DNA from 2 places in the Streptomyces sp. NPDC042638 genome. Region 2 is predicted to be linked to the other one. Evidence: riboswitches for the same ligand, from Rfam matches in the RefSeq annotation. Region 2 holds a riboswitch; the other holds the start of a gene.
What was found. A riboswitch is a leader RNA that binds a small molecule or an ion and turns the genes downstream of it on or off. The one in region 2 is predicted to bind ZMP and ZTP.

Region 1: another riboswitch for ZMP and ZTP. It lies ahead of AB0B40_RS28840 (glycine hydroxymethyltransferase); the one in region 2 lies ahead of AB0B40_RS32685 (bifunctional 5,10-methylenetetrahydrofolate dehydrogenase/5,10-methenyltetrahydrofolate cyclohydrolase).

The regions. Positions count from the first base shown of each region.
Region 1 is NZ_JBEZBT010000045.1:53,796-58,548, forward strand. Features, by position in the region: gene AB0B40_RS28825 (glutathionylspermidine synthase family protein) at 1-292, shown strand, start outside; gene AB0B40_RS28830 (TetR/AcrR family transcriptional regulator) at 337-900, opposite strand; gene AB0B40_RS28835 (nuclear transport factor 2 family protein) at 985-1,446, shown strand; ZMP/ZTP riboswitch at 1,561-1,649, shown strand; gene AB0B40_RS28840 (glycine hydroxymethyltransferase) at 1,682-3,136, shown strand; gene trpS (tryptophan--tRNA ligase) at 3,259-4,272, shown strand; gene AB0B40_RS28850 (2'-5' RNA ligase family protein) at 4,422-4,753, shown strand, end outside.
Region 2 is NZ_JBEZBT010000060.1:38,882-43,634, forward strand. Features, by position in the region: gene AB0B40_RS32675 (YncE family protein) at 1-827, opposite strand, end outside; gene AB0B40_RS32680 (TetR/AcrR family transcriptional regulator) at 968-1,630, shown strand; gene AB0B40_RS32685 (bifunctional 5,10-methylenetetrahydrofolate dehydrogenase/5,10-methenyltetrahydrofolate cyclohydrolase) at 1,733-2,581, opposite strand; ZMP/ZTP riboswitch at 2,608-2,688, opposite strand; gene AB0B40_RS32690 (nuclear transport factor 2 family protein) at 2,808-3,173, opposite strand; gene AB0B40_RS32695 (hypothetical protein) at 3,345-3,650, shown strand; gene AB0B40_RS32700 (S-(hydroxymethyl)mycothiol dehydrogenase) at 3,868-4,753, shown strand, end outside.

The sequences.
Region 1 (4,753 bases), on a different contig from region 2:
CGCCTATCTGGACGGCCCCCGCGAGCTGGCCGGTGCGGCCGGTTACGTCGCCAAGCCCCTGCTGGGCCGCGAGGGGGAAGGCATCACGGTGCACGAGCCGGGATCGCCGCCCGTCCTGCGTGACGAGCCCTGCTGCTACCAGCAACTCGCCCCCCTTCCCGCCTTCGACGGCAACCACGTCGTCCTGGGCGCCTGGGTGGTCCGCGACGAGCCGGCCGGCCTCGGCATCCGCGAGTCCACCGGCCTGATCACCGACGAGTACGCCCGCTTCCTGCCGCACGTGATCCTCTAGGGCCTGTCCGTCCGGCCCGTCCCGGCGACCCGTCCCCCGCCGGGTCAGTCGCCGAGCAGCCTCTCGACGGCCGCCCGGGCCAGGCCGGCGGGGGACGGGTCGGCGTCGATGCCGGCCGTGACGATGGCTCCCTCGGCGAGCAGGCACACGCCGTCGGCCACCGGCACGCCGGTGGCGCGCACCCAGGCCGAGAGCTGGTCGTGGAAGGCTCGCTTGTGGGACCGGACCTCGGCCAGGACCCGCTCGGACGACGGGCCGAGTTCGCCATGGGCGTTGATCCAGGCGCAGCCGCGGAAGCCGGGCTCCGCGAACCACGCGGCCAGCCAGTCGAAGACCGCGAGCACCCGTCCGCGCGGGTCCGGGACGCTCTCCACGTGGGCGGCCAGGCTCGCGCGCCAGCGCCGGTCACGCCGCCGCAGCATGGCGACCACGAGGTCCTCCTTGGTCGCGAAGAACCGGTAGATCCGCTTCAGCGGCAGTCCGGACGCCTCCCGGACCCGGTCCATGCCGACCGCCTGGATGCCGTGGGCGTAGAAGAGCGTCTCCGCCGCGTCCAGGAGCGCTTCGCGGTCCAGGCGGTTCTGTTCCTCGGTGATCGGGGCGGGCATCCGGGCTCCTTGACGTGAGAACGGTCGTTCTCTACTTTAGTCGCAGCGATAGAGAACGCTCGTTCTCGACCTGAGGAGGTCGCCGTGCCCGAAGGCCGCCCGCCCTGCCCGCCGTTCACCCCGGAGACCGCCCGCCAGAAGGTGCGCGCGGCCGAGGACGCCTGGAACACCCGCGACCCCCACCGGGTCGCCCTGGCCTACACACCCGACTCCGTCTGGCGCAACCGTGACCGGTTCGTCACCGGCCGGGAGGAGATCATCGCCTTCCTGACCGACAAGTGGGAGCGCGAACTGGACTACGCGCTGCGCAAGAGCCTCTGGGACTTCCACGGCAACCGCATCGCCGTCCGCTTCCAGTACGAGTGCCGCGACACCGACGGCCGGTGGTGGCGCAGCTACGGCAACGAACTGTGGGAGTTCGACGAGCACGGCCTGATGCGCCGCCGCGAGGCGAGCATCAACGACGTGCCCATCCGCGAGAGCGACCGGCGCATCTTCGGACCCCGGCCCGCCGACGAGCACGGCACCGACATCCCACTGCGCTGATCAGGTCTTCTCCCGTGGTCACGGCCGCTCCCGGGTGCGGCGGTGCCCCCCCTCCCGTCCCCGCCCGGATGATGGACGCGGGACCTGCGCCCACCGGCGTGGCCGGTAGGCTGACGTGCGGGCCGTGACTGGCGCGCTGGGATGGGACGGACCATCAGGGAGCGGCCCGAGCGGGAAGAGTGCCGTGCGCCTGGGCCGAACGTGAATGCCGTACGCACACCGTCCGGAGGTCCCCATGCCCGAGAATTCCGCCCCTCTCTCCGTCGAGTCCACGGCCTTCCGCGCCGCTCTCGACGTGATCCGCGCCGTCGAGCCGCGCGTCGCCGACGCCATCGGCCAGGAGGTCGCCGACCAGCGCGAGATGCTCAAGCTGATCGCCTCCGAGAACTACGCCTCCCCGGCGACCCTGCTCACGATGGGCAACTGGTTCAGCGACAAGTACGCCGAGGGCACCGTCGGCCGCCGCTTCTACGCCGGCTGCCGCAACGTCGACACCGTCGAGGCCCTCGCCGCCGAGCACGCCCGCGAGCTCTTCGGCGCCCGCCACGCCTACGTACAGCCGCACTCCGGCATCGACGCCAACCTCGTCGCCTTCTGGGCCGTCCTCGCCGACCGCGTCGAGGCCCCCTTCCTGGAGAAGGCCGGCGTCCGCCAGGTCAACGACCTCACCGACGCCGACTGGGCCGAGCTGCGCCAGGCCTTCGGCAACCAGCGCATGCTCGGCATGTCCCTGGACGCCGGCGGCCACCTCACCCACGGCTTCCGCCCGAACATCTCCGGCAAGATGTTCGACCAGCGCTCCTACGGCACCGACCCGGCCACCGGCCTCATCGACTACGACGCCCTGCGCGCCCAGGCCCGCGACTTCAAGCCGCTGATCCTCGTCGCCGGCTACTCCGCCTACCCCCGCCTGGTGAACTTCCGGATCATGCGGGAGATCGCCGACGAGGTCGGCGCCACCCTCATGGTCGACATGGCGCACTTCGCCGGCCTGGTCGCGGGCAAGGTCCTCACCGGCGACTTCGACCCGGTCCCGCACGCCCAGATCGTCACCACCACCACCCACAAGTCCCTGCGCGGCCCGCGCGGCGGCATGGTGCTGTGCGACGACTCCCTCAAGGACCAGGTCGACCGCGGCTGCCCGATGGTCCTCGGCGGCCCGCTCCCGCACGTCATGGCCGCCAAGGCCGTCGCCCTCGCCGAGGCCCGGCAGCCCGCCTTCCAGGACTACGCCCAGCGCATCGTCGACAACTCCCGCGCCCTCGCCGAGGGCCTGATGCGCCGCGGCGCCACCCTGGTCACCGGCGGCACGGACAACCACCTCAACCTGATCGACGTCGCCACCTCCTACGGCCTCACCGGCCGCCAGGCCGAGGCGGCCCTGCTCGACTCGGGCATCGTCACCAACCGCAACGCCATCCCGGCCGACCCGAACGGCGCCTGGTACACCTCCGGCATCCGCGTCGGCACCCCCGCGCTCACCACCCGCGGTCTCGGCACGGCGGAGATGGACGAGGTGGCCGGCCTCATCGACCGCGTCCTCACCACCACCGAGCCGGGCACCACCAAGTCGGGCGCCCCCTCGAAGGCGGCCCACGTCCTGGACGAGAAGGTGTCCCAGGAGATCGCCCGGCGGGCGACGGACCTGGTGGCGGGCTTCCCGCTGTACCCGGAAGTCGACCTGGGCTGACGCTTCCCGCAGGGGGCGCGGGGGACCGCGCGGGCGGCCATGGACGGCCCGCGGTCCGCCGCGCCCCGCCCCCCCCGCCTCGGCGGACGTAGTCACCCGCACCCTCTGAGAGAATGGGGACCATGGCCAACGACCGACCCCGCGTGCTCTCCGGAATCCAGCCGACCGCAGGCTCGTTCCACCTCGGCAACTACCTCGGCGCCGTCCGCCAGTGGGTGGCCCTGCAGGAGTCCCACGACGCGTTCTACATGGTCGTCGACCTGCACGCGATCACGGTCCCGCAGGACCCGAAGGAGCTGCGGGACAACACCCGGCTCGCCGCCGCCCAGCTGCTGGCCGCCGGCCTCGACCCGGACCGCTGCACGCTCTTCGTGCAGAGCCACGTCCCCGAGCACGCCCAGCTGGCCTGGGTCATGAACTGCCTCACCGGCTTCGGCGAGGCCAGCCGTATGACCCAGTTCAAGGACAAGTCCGCCAAGCAGGGCGCCGACCGGGCCTCCGTCGGCCTGTTCACGTACCCGGTCCTCCAGGTCGCGGACATCCTGCTGTACCAGGCGGGCGAGGTGCCCGTCGGCGAGGACCAGCGCCAGCACATCGAGCTGACCCGCGACCTCGCCGAGCGGTTCAACGGCCGGTTCGGCCAGACCTTCACCGTCCCGAAGCCGTACATCCTCAAGGAGACGGCGAAGATCTACGACCTCCAGGACCCGTCGATCAAGATGAGCAAGTCGGCGTCCACGCCGAAGGGCCTGATCAACCTCCTCGACGAGCCGAAGACCACGGCCAAGAAGGTCAAGAGCGCGGTCACCGACACCGACACGGTGATCCGCTTCGACACCGAGAGCAAGCCGGGCATCTCCAACCTGCTCACCATCTACTCCACGCTCACCGGCAGGACGATCGCCGAGCTGGAGCGGGACTACGAGGGCAAGATGTACGGCGCGCTCAAGACCGATCTCGCCGACATCATGGTCGAGTTCGTCACCCCGTTCCGCGAGCGCACCCGGCAGTACCTGGACGACGCCGAGACGCTGGACTCGATCCTCGCCAAGGGCGCGGAGAAGGCGCGCGCCGTCGCCGCCGAGACCCTCGCGCAGGCGTACGACCGCGTGGGCTTCCTCCCGGCCAAGCACTGAGGCGTACGACCGCAGGGGCCCGCGCGGGCAGAGCGCTGCACATCACTTCCGCTGCGCCTGCCCACAGGACATCCGTGGCCGTACAGTCGATATCCGACGGCCGGGACGAGACGGCCGAGAAGACGACAGACGCGACGACAGGAGACGACGTGGGGACCGTAACGATCGGCGTGTCGATCGCGGTCCCGGAGCCTCACGGCAGCCTGCTCCAGGAGCGGCGCGCGGGCTTCGGCGACCCCGCGGCCCACGGAATCCCCACGCACGTCACGCTGTTGCCGCCGACCGAGGTCGACGAGGCCGACCTGCCGGCCGTCGACGCGCACCTGGCCTCGATCGCCACGGCGGGCCGGCCGTTCCCGATGCGGCTGTCCGGCACCGGCACCTTCCGGCCCCTGTCACCGGTGGTCTACGTACGCGTCGTCCAGGGCGCCGAGGAGTGCGGCCGGCTCCAGCAGCAGGTCCGGGACGCCTCGGGGCCGAT
Region 2 (4,753 bases):
GACACCTGGAAGTACAGCTTGGACTCGTCCGGGGAGAACACCGCCGGGCGGACCGCGTCGGAGAAGTCCTTCAGCCCGAACGCGTCCAGCCGCTGCCGCATGTCGACGACCTTGACCTGCTTGTACGTCGTCGCGTCCACGACGGTGATGTGCCGGTCGCCCTTGGTCCAGTCCCAGCCGGGGTCGTCCAGGGCGGTGTTGACGTCACCGATGGACATGTTCCAGATGTACTTGCCGTCCCTGGTGAAGATGTTCTCGTGCGGCTTGTCACCGGTCGCGAACGACCCGAGCTGCTTGCCGGTGCCGATGTCCAGGACGTGCACGGTGTTGGCGGTCGAGGCGGAGACCGCCACGCGGGTGCCGTCCGGGGAGACCGCCATGTGGTCGGCGCGGTATCCGGCGACCGGGAAACGCCAGTTGAGCTTCCCGGTGGCCAGGTCGATGGAGACGACATCGGCGAAGCTCGGCCGGGACACCACCACCGACCGGCCGTCCGGTGTCGAGTACATGTCGTCGGCGAACTGGTCGTGGCCCTCGCCGACGCTGTTGCGGATGGCCTGGAAGTAGATCCACCTGATCGGGTCCGCGTTGATCTCCGCCATCCGCGTGTCCCTGTCCGGGATGACGTTGATCCGGCCGACCTTCGCGAAGTCGCCGGAGGACCTGATGACATCGGCGGTGCCGTCCCAGTTGTTGCCGACGAACAGCACCTCGCGCAGGCCGTCGGAAGCGTCGGACGCCGCTGAGGCGGCGGTCGCCGGACCGGCGGCGGTCAGGACGAGGGCGGCGGCCACGGAGCAAAGGTGCCTGGTTCTGGAGACAGCCATGACGGCTCTCTTTCCTCGGGGGGAATCTGAACACGGGCGCATTCACAGTGAACTTACTGAAAAGTAAGGAGCAGGTGGTCTTCTCGGCAAGATGTGTGCACGACAAGATTGGTGACCGGTGGGGTGACGGAGGGGGATGCGTGGGGGGCAGGCTCAGAGCGCCGACAGGACGCTACGGCGGCCGGTCCGCGGCGGAACGGCAGGCCGAGCGGCGCCGCCGCTTCCTGGACGCGGCACTGCAGCTGTTCGGCGACACCCCCGGCTACCGGTGCACCACGGTCGCCGCGCTGAGCCAGGCCGCCGGCCTGTCCACGCGCCAGTTCTACGAGGAGTTCCGTACCCTGGAGGACCTCCTCGCCGCGCTCCACCTCCAGGTCAACGGCTGGGCGGAACGGGCCGTCGTGGCCGCGCTGGCCGACGCGGACGGCCTGCCGCTGGCCGACCGCGTCACCGTGCTCTTCGGGGCCTACGCCCGCGAGGTCACCTCCGACCCGCGCCGCAGCCGCATCGCCTTCGTGGAGATCATCGGCGTCAGCCCCCGGCTGGAGGAGCAGCGCCTCGCCCGGCGGGCCCGGTGGGTCGACCTCATCCGCGCCGAGGCGGACGCGGCCGTGGCGCGCGGCGAGGCGGCACCGCGCGACTACCGCCTCGCCGCCACGGCCTTCATCGGCAGCGTCAACGGTCTGCTGCACGACTGGACCGCCGGCTGGGTGGACGCCACGCTGGACGAGGTGGTGGACGAGCTGGTCCGGCTGCTGCTGGGGATGCTCCGGCCGGACGCCCGGCGGCCCGGGAACCCCTGACCCCTGACCCCTGACTCCGCTTCCGCGTGGCCGGGCCGGACTGGGCGGCGGGGGAGCGTGCCGGGGGCGGGGTCGGTCGGGCAGCCGGTTGTCAGACAGGCCCTAGGCGCCGAGCTGCCGGGCGGCGGCCTCGACGGTCTGTTCCAGCAGCGTGGCGATCGTCATCGGCCCCACCCCGCCCGGCACCGGAGTGATCAGCGCGGCCCGCTCCACGGCGGAGTCGAAGTCGACGTCGCCGACGTTCCCCGCGTTGTAGCCCGCGTCGATCACGACCGCGCCCGGCTTGATGTCCTGCCCGCCGATCAGCCCCGGCCGGCCGACCGCCGCGACGACGATGTCGGCCTCGCGGACCGCCGCCGACAGGTCCCGGGTGCGTGAGTGGCAGTACGTCACGGTCGCGTCCCGGGCCAGCAGCAGCATGCCCACCGGCTTGCCGAGGATCGCGCTGCGGCCCACCACCACGGCCCGCTTCCCGGCCGGGTCGACGCCGTACTCGTCCAGCAGCCGCAGGATGCCGCCCGGCGTGCAGGAGACGAAGCCCGGCAGTCCGAAACTCATCGTGGCGAACGAGGCGAAGGTGACGCCGTCCACGTCCTTCTCCGGCGTGATCGCCTCGAACGCGGCCCGCTCGTCGACGTGGTCGCCCACCGGGTGCTGCAGCAGAATGCCGTGCACACCCGGATCGTCCGACAACTCCCGCAGTGTGCCGACGAGTTCGTCGGTGGTCGTGGCCGCGGGCAGAGCCACGTGACGCGAGTCGACGCCGGCCTTGCGGCAGCGGTTCTGCTTCATGCGGACGTACGTCACGGACGCCGGGTCCTCGCCGACCAGCACGGTCGCCAGACACGGTGCCGTACCGGTCCGCTCGGTGAGACCGGCGGCCTGTCGCGCGGTGTTCTCGACGATGCGACGGGCGAGCGCGGTACCGTCCATCAGACGGGCCTGGGTCATGCTGCACACTCCTGAGCTGGATCGATTCTCCTCGCCCAGGCGCGCGGCAGACACCACGGGCCGCTCCCCGGTGGTGCCCCACCTCAGCGCCAGTCACGGCCCGCGTACAGCGTAGCCGAGAGCTCGTACGCTCTTGGGCCCCTGCCGCCCCGCATCGAGAAGGCCCAGGTCAGCCGTGAGGTGACCTGGACCCGCGCTCCTTCCCGCCGATGCCGTGCCGGGTGTCCTACTCGTCCCAGGCCTGGATGATGAGCTGATCGGCGATCTTGCCGTCCCGCAGGGTGACCATCGACTCCGCGAGCACCCGCGTGCCGTCCCCGTACTCGCAGGACTCGCTGTAGGCGACCTGGTCGCCCTGGACCACGCACCTGTCCAGCTTGTGCGTCATGTCACGGCTGTAGATGTCGTCCAGCAACTCGGCGATCTGGCCCCGGCCGTGCAGAACGGTGGGGTGGCTCGGCTGGTTGTTGCGGTCGACGATGCGGATCTCCGCGTCGTCGCTGTAGAGCGACAGAAGGGTGTTGCCGGTGTTCCCCTCGATGCCCCGGCGTAGTGTCTCGGTGTCGAAAGCGGACCCCGTCGCGGTACCCATGATGACCTCCTTCAGGCGCCCGCGGCCCGTCCGGGAGCGAGCCGCACGGGCCCCTCTTCGAGACTCCTCCGCCGCGGCGGCCTCGGCAAGCGCAGCCGCCGCGCTCCGCCTCACGGGTGAGCGCGTCCCGCCGCCCGTGTCCGGCCGGGGCCCGGGGCCGTTGCTGAGGACATGATCTCAACACGACGTATCGTCGCCGCCCTCGGTCTCGCCGCGGGGGTCACCGGTCTTGCCGCGCCGCTGGCGAACGCGGCCGACGCGAGCGCACCGGCCACCGGGCAGATCAGTCCCATGGCCGTGCTCGACTCGCTCACCGTCAGCGACATCCCGGCCGAGTACAAGGCCGGGGTCCCGCGGGTCTCCGAGCAGGCGAGGGGGCTGAACCAGCTCAGCGAGCTGAACCGGCTGGGCGAACTGTGGCAGGTCGCCGGACTCGTGACGCCCGCCCTGGGCCTGGTGCCGGCCGTCGAGTCCTGACCGTCCGCCGCACCGAGGGCCGTCCCGGCAGGGGGCGGCCCTCACCGCTGTGCGGGGGCGGAGGGGGAGTCGGCCCCCTCGCGGGCGGCCCGGTGACCGGCCTCAACTCCCGTCGGGGGTGGCGGAAAGATCCACGATCACCGTCGTGGTCCGTCCCCGCCGGCGAGCGGTCGCGCGTAGGGTCGGCGGCGAAGGCAACCGAAGAAGGGACCAGACCATGGCGCAGGAAGTACGCGGCGTGATCGCACCGGGCAAGGGCGAGCCCGTACGGGTCGAGACGATCGTGGTACCGGACCCCGGTCCCGGCGAAGCCGTCGTACGCGTCCAGGCCTGCGGGGTCTGCCATACCGATCTGCACTACAAGCAGGGCGGCATCTCGGACGACTTCCCGTTCCTGCTCGGCCACGAGGCCGCCGGTGTCGTGGAGTCCGTCGGCGAGGGCGTCACCGACGTCGTCCCCGGTGACTTCGTCGTCCTCAACTGGCGTGCGGTGTGCGGACAGTGCCGGGCCTGTCTGCGCGGGCGGCCCTGGTACTGCTTCGACACCCACAACGCCCGGCAGAAGATGACCCTCGCCGCCACCGGGCAGGAGCTCTCGCCGGCCCTCGGCATCGGCGCCTTCGCCGAGAAGACGCTGGTGGCGGCCGGCCAGTGCACCAAGGTCGACCCGGCCGTCTCCCCAGCGGTCGCGGGCCTCCTCGGCTGCGGGGTCATGGCCGGCCTCGGCGCCGCGATCAACACCGGCAGCGTCGGCCGGGGTGACTCGGTCGCCGTCATCGGCTGCGGCGGCGTCGGCGGCGCGGCCGTCGCCGGGGCGAACCTCGCGGGCGCCGCGAAGATCATCGCGGTGGACATCGACGACCGCAAACTGGACAAGGCCCGCGGCCTGGGCGCCACCCACACCGTCAACTCCAAGGAGACCGACCCGGTCGAGGCGGTCCGCGAGCTGACCGGCGGCTTCGGCGCCGACGTCGTCATCGATGCCGTCGGCCGCCCCGAGACCTACCAGCAGGCGTTCTACGCCCGCGACCTCGCCGGCACCGTCGTCCTCGTCGGAGTCCCCACCCCCGAGATGAAGCTCGAACTGCCCCTGCTGGACGTCT